3 regions of the Staphylococcus equorum genome follow, and region 3 is predicted to be linked to each of the others. Evidence: riboswitches for the same ligand, from Rfam matches in the RefSeq annotation. Region 3 holds a riboswitch; each other region holds the start of a gene.
The links. A riboswitch is a leader RNA that binds a small molecule or an ion and turns the genes downstream of it on or off. The one in region 3 is predicted to bind S-adenosylmethionine.
Positions count from the first base shown of each region.

Region 1: linked by a shared signal. The riboswitch ahead of metK (methionine adenosyltransferase) and the one ahead of PYW44_RS01630 (MetQ/NlpA family ABC transporter substrate-binding protein) in region 3 are both predicted to bind S-adenosylmethionine.
Region 2: linked by a shared signal. The riboswitch ahead of PYW44_RS09595 (methionine ABC transporter ATP-binding protein) and the one ahead of PYW44_RS01630 (MetQ/NlpA family ABC transporter substrate-binding protein) in region 3 are both predicted to bind S-adenosylmethionine.

Region 1 covers NZ_CP118982.1:1,090,084-1,093,356, reverse strand. The annotation lists gene PYW44_RS05370 (nuclease-related domain-containing protein) at 1-199, opposite strand, end outside; gene metK (methionine adenosyltransferase) at 295-1,491, opposite strand; SAM riboswitch class I at 1,601-1,713, opposite strand; gene pckA (phosphoenolpyruvate carboxykinase (ATP)) at 1,880-3,273, shown strand, end outside.
Region 2 covers NZ_CP118982.1:1,999,129-2,002,401, forward strand. The annotation lists gene PYW44_RS09585 (MetQ/NlpA family ABC transporter substrate-binding protein) at 1-171, opposite strand, end outside; gene PYW44_RS09590 (methionine ABC transporter permease) at 195-890, opposite strand; gene PYW44_RS09595 (methionine ABC transporter ATP-binding protein) at 883-1,908, opposite strand; SAM riboswitch class I at 1,994-2,101, opposite strand; gene PYW44_RS09600 (thioredoxin family protein) at 2,157-2,456, opposite strand; gene PYW44_RS09605 (toprim domain-containing protein) at 2,453-2,845, opposite strand; gene gcvH (glycine cleavage system protein GcvH) at 3,151-3,273, opposite strand, start outside.
Region 3 covers NZ_CP118982.1:367,029-370,301, reverse strand. The annotation lists gene PYW44_RS01635 (lactate/malate family dehydrogenase) at 1-689, opposite strand, end outside; gene PYW44_RS01630 (MetQ/NlpA family ABC transporter substrate-binding protein) at 781-1,599, opposite strand; SAM riboswitch class I at 1,692-1,796, opposite strand; gene panE (2-dehydropantoate 2-reductase) at 2,102-3,019, shown strand.

The sequences.
Region 1 (3,273 bases), 720 kb from region 3:
TTTTATTTTCTATTCTTTCTTTTTCCAACTCTTCCTCATGTTCATCGCTTAATTTTTGTTCTCTAGATTTATATTGCTCTTCAGCCTTTTTTTGCGCTTTCTTTTTACTTTTTAAAGCAAGCATAAATAATATCAAACAAATGACTGCTACGATGATTGCCACGATTAAACCAATTTCTATTGGCCCTAATGAATTCATAACAAAAACGCTCCTTTATGTGTTCAGTAACTTAATTATAATAGATAATAGCTCATCATTCGATAGAAAAGTCCATAAAATTAAATTTTAGTTTATTATACTTCTACAGAATCTTTTAATAAGTTTACTTTATCTAATTTTTCCCATGGCAATAAGATATCTGTACGGCCAAAGTGACCATAGGCAGCTGTTTGTTTATAGATTGGGTGTTTTAAATCTAACATTTTAATAATGCCAGCAGGTCTTAAGTCAAAATGCTTACGTACCGCTTCCACTAATTCATTTTCACTGACACTACTTGTTCCAAATGTATCAATAGAAATTGAAACTGGTTCAGCAACCCCAATTGCGTATGCTAATTGTACTTCACATTTGTCTGCTAATTTAGCCGCTACAATATTTTTAGCTACATAACGTGCAGCATAGGCAGCAGAACGGTCAACTTTTGTTGGGTCCTTACCACTGAAACAACCGCCGCCATGACGTGCATAACCACCATATGTGTCTACAATAATTTTACGACCAGTAAGTCCAGCATCTCCTTGAGGACCACCAATCACAAAACGACCAGTAGGATTAATATAAAATTTAGTGTCTTCATCTAATAGATTTTCAGGCACTGTTGGATAAATGACGTGCGCTTTAATGTCATCTTGTATTTGTTGCAATTCAGTATCTTCTGCATGTTGCGTAGAAACAACGATAGTGTCTATACGTTGTGGTTTATCCTGTTCATCATATTCAACTGTTACTTGTACTTTCCCATCTGGGCGTAAATATTTTAATATTTCATCTTTACGCACATCAGATAATTTCTTAGCGAGTTGATGTGATAAGAAGATTGGTAAAGGCATATACGTATCCGTTTCATTCGTAGCATAACCAAACATTAAGCCTTGGTCGCCAGCACCAGTTGCTTCAATTTCTTCTTCAGAAACATCATTACGATACTCTAATGCTGTGTCAACACCTTGCGCGATGTCAGGAGATTGCTCATCAATTGCTGTTAATACGGCCATAGTTTGACTGTCATACCCATATTTTGCACGTGTGTAACCAATCTCTTTAATTGTTTCCCTTACTACTTTTGGAATATCAACATAAGTTGTTGTAGATATTTCACCTGAAATTAACGCCATACCAGTAGTTACCGTAGTTTCACAAGCTACCCTTGCATTAGGATCGTCTTTTAATATCTCATCTAATATTGCATCAGATACTTGATCCGCTATTTTATCTGGGTGCCCTTCTGTTACAGATTCTGAAGTAAATAATCTTCTATTGTATGTCATAATTTGCTCCTTTAGTTTTAAATTACGAAAATTCTCTCTCTGTTGAGCTCATTAAAAAGGGCCTTCATCACTATATTAAATAGAGAGAAGGCCCTTATACGTCCATTCGCTCTTATCGTTCAGACGATATATGTCTGCAAACGGTTTGGCACCTTTCTTCGTATTAAGAAGAGGTTGCTGGGCTTCATTGGGTCCATGTCCCTCCGCCACTCAGGATAAGAGAATCCGTTAAGTCCTATAGTACCTAATCTATGATATATTGTCAATTTAACAATTATTATTATTTATTTAAATTTCCTTTTAATATGATGTGGACTAATAATACATATGTGTTATACTCTTTAATTGTAAAGGCTTACATTAACTAAATAGCGTTGGAGGGATTAGTATGGCGGTAGATACATACACATACACAAGCAAGATTGAAAGTATATTGGACAAACCATCATCATTATTTCAATTATCTACAACACAGTTGTATAACAAAATTTTAAATAATGATGAAGGCGCATTGACTGAACTTGGAGCAATTAACGCTAAAACAGGTAAATACACAGGTCGTTCTCCAAAAGATAAGTTTATTGTAAATGAACCATCTTATAGAGATGACATCGATTGGGGTAACATAAATCAACCTATCGAAGAAGAAACTTTCTTAAATTTGTATGATAAAGTTTTAGCCCATTTAAACAAAAAAGATGAACTTTATGTATTTAAGGGTTATGCAGGTAGTGATGAAGATTCACAATTAGAACTCACAGTGATTAATGAATTAGCTTGGCATAATTTATTCGCACAAAATATGTTCATTCGCCCAAGTACTAGAGAAGAAGCTAGCGAAATCAAATCTGATTTCACTATTGTTTCAGCACCTTCTTTTAAAGCAGTTCCTGAAGTTGACGGCACAAACTCCGAAACATTTATAATTACCTCTTTCAAACATAAAGTAATATTGATTGGTGGCACTGAATATGCTGGAGAAATGAAAAAAGGCATATTCTCAGTAATGAACTACTTACTCCCTAAAGATAAAATCATGAGCATGCACTGTTCAGCTAATGTTGGCGATAAAGGTGATGTTGCTTTGTTCTTCGGATTATCCGGTACAGGTAAAACAACACTTTCTGCTGACCCAACACGTAAACTGATTGGTGATGATGAGCATGGTTGGAATGAAAACGGCATTTTCAATATTGAAGGCGGCTGTTATGCTAAAGCAATTAACCTTTCATATAAAAAGGAACCACAAATTTACGACGCAATTAAATATGGTACTATTTTAGAAAACGTAGTTGTCGATGAAGATGGTGATGTAGACTTCGATGATAACTATTACACTGAAAATACAAGAGCCGCTTATCCAATTGATCATATCGATAATATCGTGACACCCTCTAAAGCAGCACATCCGAATACAATTATTTTCTTAACTGCTGATGCTTTTGGTGTATTACCACCTATTTCTAAATTATCTAAAGATCAAGCAATGTACCATTTCCTAAGCGGCTTCACAGCTAAATTAGCTGGTACAGAACGTGGTGTTACAGAGCCAGAACCATCATTCTCAACTTGTTTCGGTTCACCATTCTTACCTCTCAACGCAAAAGTATATGCAGACCTATTAGGAGATTTAATTGATGAACATGACGTAGACGTTTATCTAGTTAACACGGGTTGGACTGGTGGCCAATATGGGCTCGGACGTCGTATCAGCCTTAACTATACAAGACAAATGGTAAACCAAGCTATTACTGGACAATTAAGTGAAATAGAATATATTAA
Region 2 (3,273 bases), 1.1 Mb from region 3:
CTTATAACCTTTATCTTCTAACAATGGTTCTGCTTTTTCTAATATTTCTGCGTGCGGTGCTGGCGAAGCTCCGACTGTAATTGTCTTATCTTTTTCATCTCCGCCACCGCCACATGCTGCTAATAAAAGTGCTAAAGCAACTACAGAAACTAAACTTAATATTTTTTTCATATAATAAAGTCCCCTTTTAAAATTTATCGTTTATCTATTTTATTTGTAGACCAGTCACCAATAAATTGAATGATAAATACAATAATCAGTATTAAAACTGTTGATACAAATATGACGTCATTTTGATTTCGTGTGAAGCCAGTTAAATACGCTAAGTTACCTAAACCACCTGCACCAATTACACCAGCAACCGCTGTTGATCCAACTAAAGCAATTGCAGTCACTGTAATACCGGATATTAAAGCTGGCATTGCTTCTGGTAAAAGGACTTTTTTCACTACTGTCCATGTATTTGCGCCCATTGACCAAGCCGCTTCGATTACGCCTTTGTCGATTTCTTTAAATGCGATCTCTACTAATCTTGCATAGAACGGTGCAGCACTAATAATCAATGCTGGTAAAGCTCCAGTTGGTCCACTAATTGTTCCTAATATTAAACTTGTGAATGGAATCAACAAGAGTATGAGAATAATGAAAGGTATCGCTCTGAATAAGTTTACGATAAATGAAACTACACTATAAAAGACTCTTGCCACTGGTGATTTACTTTTAGCTGATAAGAAGAGTAATACACCTAAAATCAGTCCTAAAACAAAAGCAAACGCTGTTGCTATTACAGTCATATAAATTGTTTCATATGTTGCTAACCAAACTTCGTCCCAACTAATATTTGGCATAGTAACCATCTCACGGAGTATGTCACCAAACGAATTACCCATGCTTTAACACCTCCACTGAAACGTGTTGCGCTTCTAAATCATTTTTGAACTTTTCGAATTTTTCTGAATTTACTGTTGGTAAATGCACTACTAAAAAGCCGATTGAACCGTCTTTCGTATGTTTAATATTAGCTTCCAATATATTTACATCAATATTATGCGTCTTAGTTATGTATGATACTAACGGCTCCGTAGTATTGCTTCCTGTAAAATTCAAGCGAACTACATAATCATTTTCATTTAATGTTATTAAATCTGTGATAGATTCATCAAAATCATCGTCTAAATCATCTTTCACAAAGCGTTTTGTTACTTCATGTTGTGGGTTTTCAAAGACAGTTGTAACCTTGCCTTGTTCAATTACACGGCCATTTTCCATAACAGCGACTTCATCACAGATACGTCGAATGACATGCATTTCGTGTGTAATGATTACGATTGTTAAATTTCGTTCTTCTTTAATCTTTAATAATAATTCTAGAATTTCATCTGTCGTTTGAGGATCTAAAGCACTTGTTGCTTCATCGCAAAGCAATACAGTAGGTTCATTAGCTAATGCACGCGCGATACCGACACGTTGCTTTTGACCGCCTGATAATTCCGATGGATATGCATTTTCTCTTCCTTTTAGTCCTACCAATTCCACTAGTTCTAAAGCACGTTGCTTCGCTTCACGGCGCGAAACACCAGCAATTTCTAGCGGAAATGTAATATTATTTAATACATTTCGTGACCACAGTAAATTAAAATGTTGAAAAATCATGCTCACTTTTTGACGTTTTTTTCTTAAATCTGATTTAGATAAATCACCAATCTTATCTCCATCAATAATTACGTCACCTGAAGTAGGTTGCTCGAGATTGTTCAAGAGTCTTACTAAAGTACTTTTCCCCGCTCCTGAAAAACCAACTACTCCAAAGATTGAGCCTGATTGAATGTTTAAATCAACATGATCTACAGCTAGTACGTCGTGTTTTTTTGTCTTGTACCTTTTGACTATTTGATTTAATTCAATCATCACACTTGCCTCCTTGTATTACACTATCAATTAAAAAATGCTTCCTCTATTATTCAGTGAAGAAAAGAGAAAGCATTAATCGCTTCTCTCATCTCCCAAAGTTAATCGTAACTTCATGTGAATTGGCACCATTTCTGATTCAGACGGTTGCCGGGCTTCAAAGGGCACATCCCTCCACCACTCTTGATAAGAGTATCATTTATTTAATTATTTTTAATCCTATCATCGCACTCATGTTTCGTCAATAACTATTTTAAATTTTCTAACAAATAAGGAACAGATTGAAATGCGTAAATTCTTTTCTGCTCTTTACCTTTAGACATCAACATGAGCACAGGTACAGATTGTATTTCTTGCGCTTGGCTAAAATCAGGATGAAAATTCAAATCTATTTTTGTAATTGGTAGTTTCAAAATTTCATTTGCTATATCTAACATGCGTTCTGAAACTTTACAAGTTCCACACGTTGGTGTATAACCAAATATTAAATATTTTTCTTTTTCTTCATGTTCGTGCACATCTGCACGGTGTTCACTTGTTACATTCATGTTAATAAACTTACCCTTTCAGCTATATAATCTAATTTTGCTTTAGCTACTTTTTCTGCGTCTTTTACAGAAAAACCATGTTTTCGCAGTACTTTGGATAAATATGGTTTAGGGCATCTAGCAACCTCACAATATTGTCTATCTATGCGTATATGTTTACTTTCACTGAGATATCGTTTGAACCATTTCCGTATCTTTTCACCTTCTTTATCTGAATCAACAAGAATATACACTTGTTTATCATATAAAGTTTCAACCATTTCATCGATTTTATCAATGCCCATAGTACCGTTTGTACATATGATATCAATTGGCTGATCAATAACTTGCTTTACCCGCTTCTTGTCTGACTTGCCTTCGACAATGATAACTTGGTTTAGTATCGTCATGACATCCACCCTCTAAATGTTGATAGTTGTTCAATCTACTTAGTTCTTCACAATACTTAGCGACTATAAACATAATTTACATATTCCTAATCTTATCTTATTATTGAAAATAATTTTTGTCATTTAAAGACATCTAATTAAATATTCATTATCTTATATAAGAACTGTTTTTTAGTACTATTAAGCTATGATTTACTATAGCTCACTTTATGCATCTTTTAACTTGACTAAAAACCACATAAAATAGATTATTCTCATTAAAAAAACCCCAAGATAATCTATATCATGGAGTTCATACTTTGTTTTTATTCACCAATCATTTCTGAGTATTGCTCAGCTGATAGTAATTCATCTAATTGACTTTCATCACTTAATTCAACTTTTACCATCCATGCTTTATCGTATGGTGATTCATTTACGAATTCTGG
Region 3 (3,273 bases):
ACATTTGTCCATCCTTTTTTATAAAACACATCCATAGATACCTGATCTATTTCTGAAGTTATGCGCGTTTTATCGATAGGTGGAGTATCCGTCAATTGTTGAAATTCATCTAATGTCATGCCATAAATTCTAACTTTACTCCATACAGGAACTGCATGTTGCCCGTGTTCTCCAATCACAAACGCTTCAACATTCTTAGGGTCAACTTGGTAATATGACGCAATCAATGTTTTAAATCGAGATGTTTCCAAAGATGTACCAGTACCAATTATTTTATGTGAAGGGTACTGAGATGCATTGCTCATATAAGTAATTGTATCTACTGGATTGGAAACTAAAATAACAATCGCATCTTGTGTCACTCGATTAATTTGTTTCATGACTCCTTCAATCATAATTCGATTACCTTTCGCAAGCAATACCCGGTCACCCTCATTAGGATCTGTTGGCACACTTGCTGTAATTACAATGAATGAGGCATCGGTTAAATCCTCGTAATTGCCCTCGCGAATATTGATGTGGGTTGAATTAGGTAAACCTTGCGTGTGCAAATGATCCAGTGCTTCACCACTTGCTCTTTCTGTATCTGTATCAATTAATACAATATCTGAGAATAAATTTAAATTTTGGACGTCTGTAAGTACTTGGCTTCCTACTTTACCAAGCCCAATGATTCCTATTTTGGACATTTTATCCCCGCCTTATTTATAGAATATTAATATATGGTACTTTTAATTACTATATAAAATGTAACCAATTTATTGTGTTATCTATGACAACCTATTTTTCATAAGGAATGACGTCTTGACCGTATTCTTTTTTAATAAAGTCTTGTGTATCTTTTGATTGTAGTACTTTAATTAACGTTTGATATTTTTTATCATCTTTATGGCCTTTTTGAACGGCGACTATATTTGCAAATGGTGATGATTTATCCTCAACTGCAATCGAATCTTTATGTGGTGTTAGTCCATTATCGATAGCATAGTTGGAATTCATAATAACTGCCGCGCCTTCTTTGCTGTTATATGTTTTTGGTAAAAATTCAGCACCTTGTTTGTTATTGAATTTTAAATCCTTTTTATTTTCTACAATATCTTCAAATTTTGCATCTTCAATATTTACACCTTTTTTAATTTTAATTAAACCTTTATCAACAAAAAATGATAAGAAGCGTCCTTCTTCAGCAGGATTGTTCGATACATAAATTGTTGAGCCTTTAGGGATATCATTAATATCTTTATATTTTTTACTGTACACACCCATTGGCGTAGTTAAGACTTTTCCTACTTCTTCAATATTATAGTTATGATCTTCTTTTTCAGCTTTTAGATAAGGCACGTGTTGGAAAAAGTTTGCATCTACATCGCCTTTATCTAATAATTTATTAGGCACTTTATAGTCATTCACTGTCTTAATTTCTAATTCATAACCTTCTTCTTTCATTGCTTTTTTAGCGTGTTTTAGCACTTCGCCATGTGGTGCAGGAGACGTTGCTATCGTGATTTTTTTATCCTCACCTTCACCCTTTGAATTTCCGCACGCTGCTAATATAACTGCTAATACTAATAACGAAACTAAACTTGTAACCCTTTTCATCAAATCTCTCCTTATAATTTGTTTTAATTTACGACTAAAGCTATGTATAAAAAAATACTTTCTCTTGGTTTTCAAGAGAAAGTATCCACCTTCCCTCATCTTTGAAAGTAAAATTACTTTCTGTGAATTAGCACCATTTCAAAAACGACGGTTGCTGGGCTTCATAGGGCACATCCCTCCACCACTCTAGATAAGAGTAAATCATATGTATTTGATTGTTTTAATCCTAGCATCGCACTCATGATTAGTCAATAAGTTTTTAGAAAATTCTAAATCATTTGTTTTCATAAATATTTCCACTTCGTTCCATGTGAAACAATAATCATTCTGATAGTTAACTTTATAATTTGAGAAGCTAAAGAAAAAATAACACCTTAATTTAATATATACATCTACAATAATAATATAAAATATATATATATATATGCGTAATAATTTTATGAAGTGGTATATATATATTAACAAGTTAGAAATAATACATAACACGAGGAGTTGCATAATAATGAGAATTTTAGTCTTAGGAGCAGGTGGTATCGGGGGCTACTTTGGTGGTCGCTTAGCTGAAGGTGGTCAAAACGTTACATTTCTAGTACGTTCAAAAAGAAAATCATATCTAGAGCGTAATGGTCTATCTATTCATAGCGAAAAGGGTGACTATCACTTTAACCCTCAACTTATTACAAGAAAAGACCGTGTGAAACCATTCGATATAGTGCTCTTGTCTTCTAAGTCTTATCATTTAGAACATGCGCTTGAAGATTTAACACCATTTGTTAACGGTAATACAGTGATTATTCCATTACTTAATGGAATCGCACATCTACCAAAGTTACAATCAACTTTCGGTGAAAATAAAATTATGGGTGGTTATTGCGTTATTGAAACGACTTTAAACCCCGTTGGTGAAATCGTTCATACAAGTCCTTTTGACAAACTCTTTTTTGGTGAATTAAATGGTGATCAAAGTGAACGTGCTGAACAAATTGCTCAAGCTTTTTCAAATACCAAAGCTGAATTTATTTTAAGTTCAAATATCCAGCAAGGTATGTGGCATAAATATTTAATGATCACTGTACTATCAAGTCTTACTACACTCATGCATGCACCAATTGGACCAATTCGTGATAGCGTGGGAGGCGTTGATTTTATTGAGTCACTATACAATGAAATCGCTTCAATTATGCGTACACATAATGCGCCGATTTCGGATAATATCGTCGATCAATATATGAAATCACTGCCGAAATTATCCTATCACTTCAAGACTTCTATGCAACGAGATATGGAAAAAGGATTAAATATTGAAGCAGATCATTTACAAGGTTATTTATTAAATTTAGCAGCATCATACCAATTAAATGCACCTCTGCTAACTACTGTTTATCAAAACCAAAAAGTATATAAGGAAATGCTTCAATAATAACTATTTAAAATCTTTGTTTATAGAACTTAATGAGCAGTTGCATAGTGCCGACAAAGTCTTCAACTTTGTCGGCACTTTTTAGTACACACTTACAGCAGGCATGACTCATCCTATAGTATTCGGCTAGTACTTTTCCCGCCGGAGTCGGCACAAATCACTGCCTTGATTCATTGAAGGAACTAAAATATAGGACAACAAATATATAAATGAATTAGCGAAAAAGAATTCTTCCATTTCCTTGTAAATTTAGT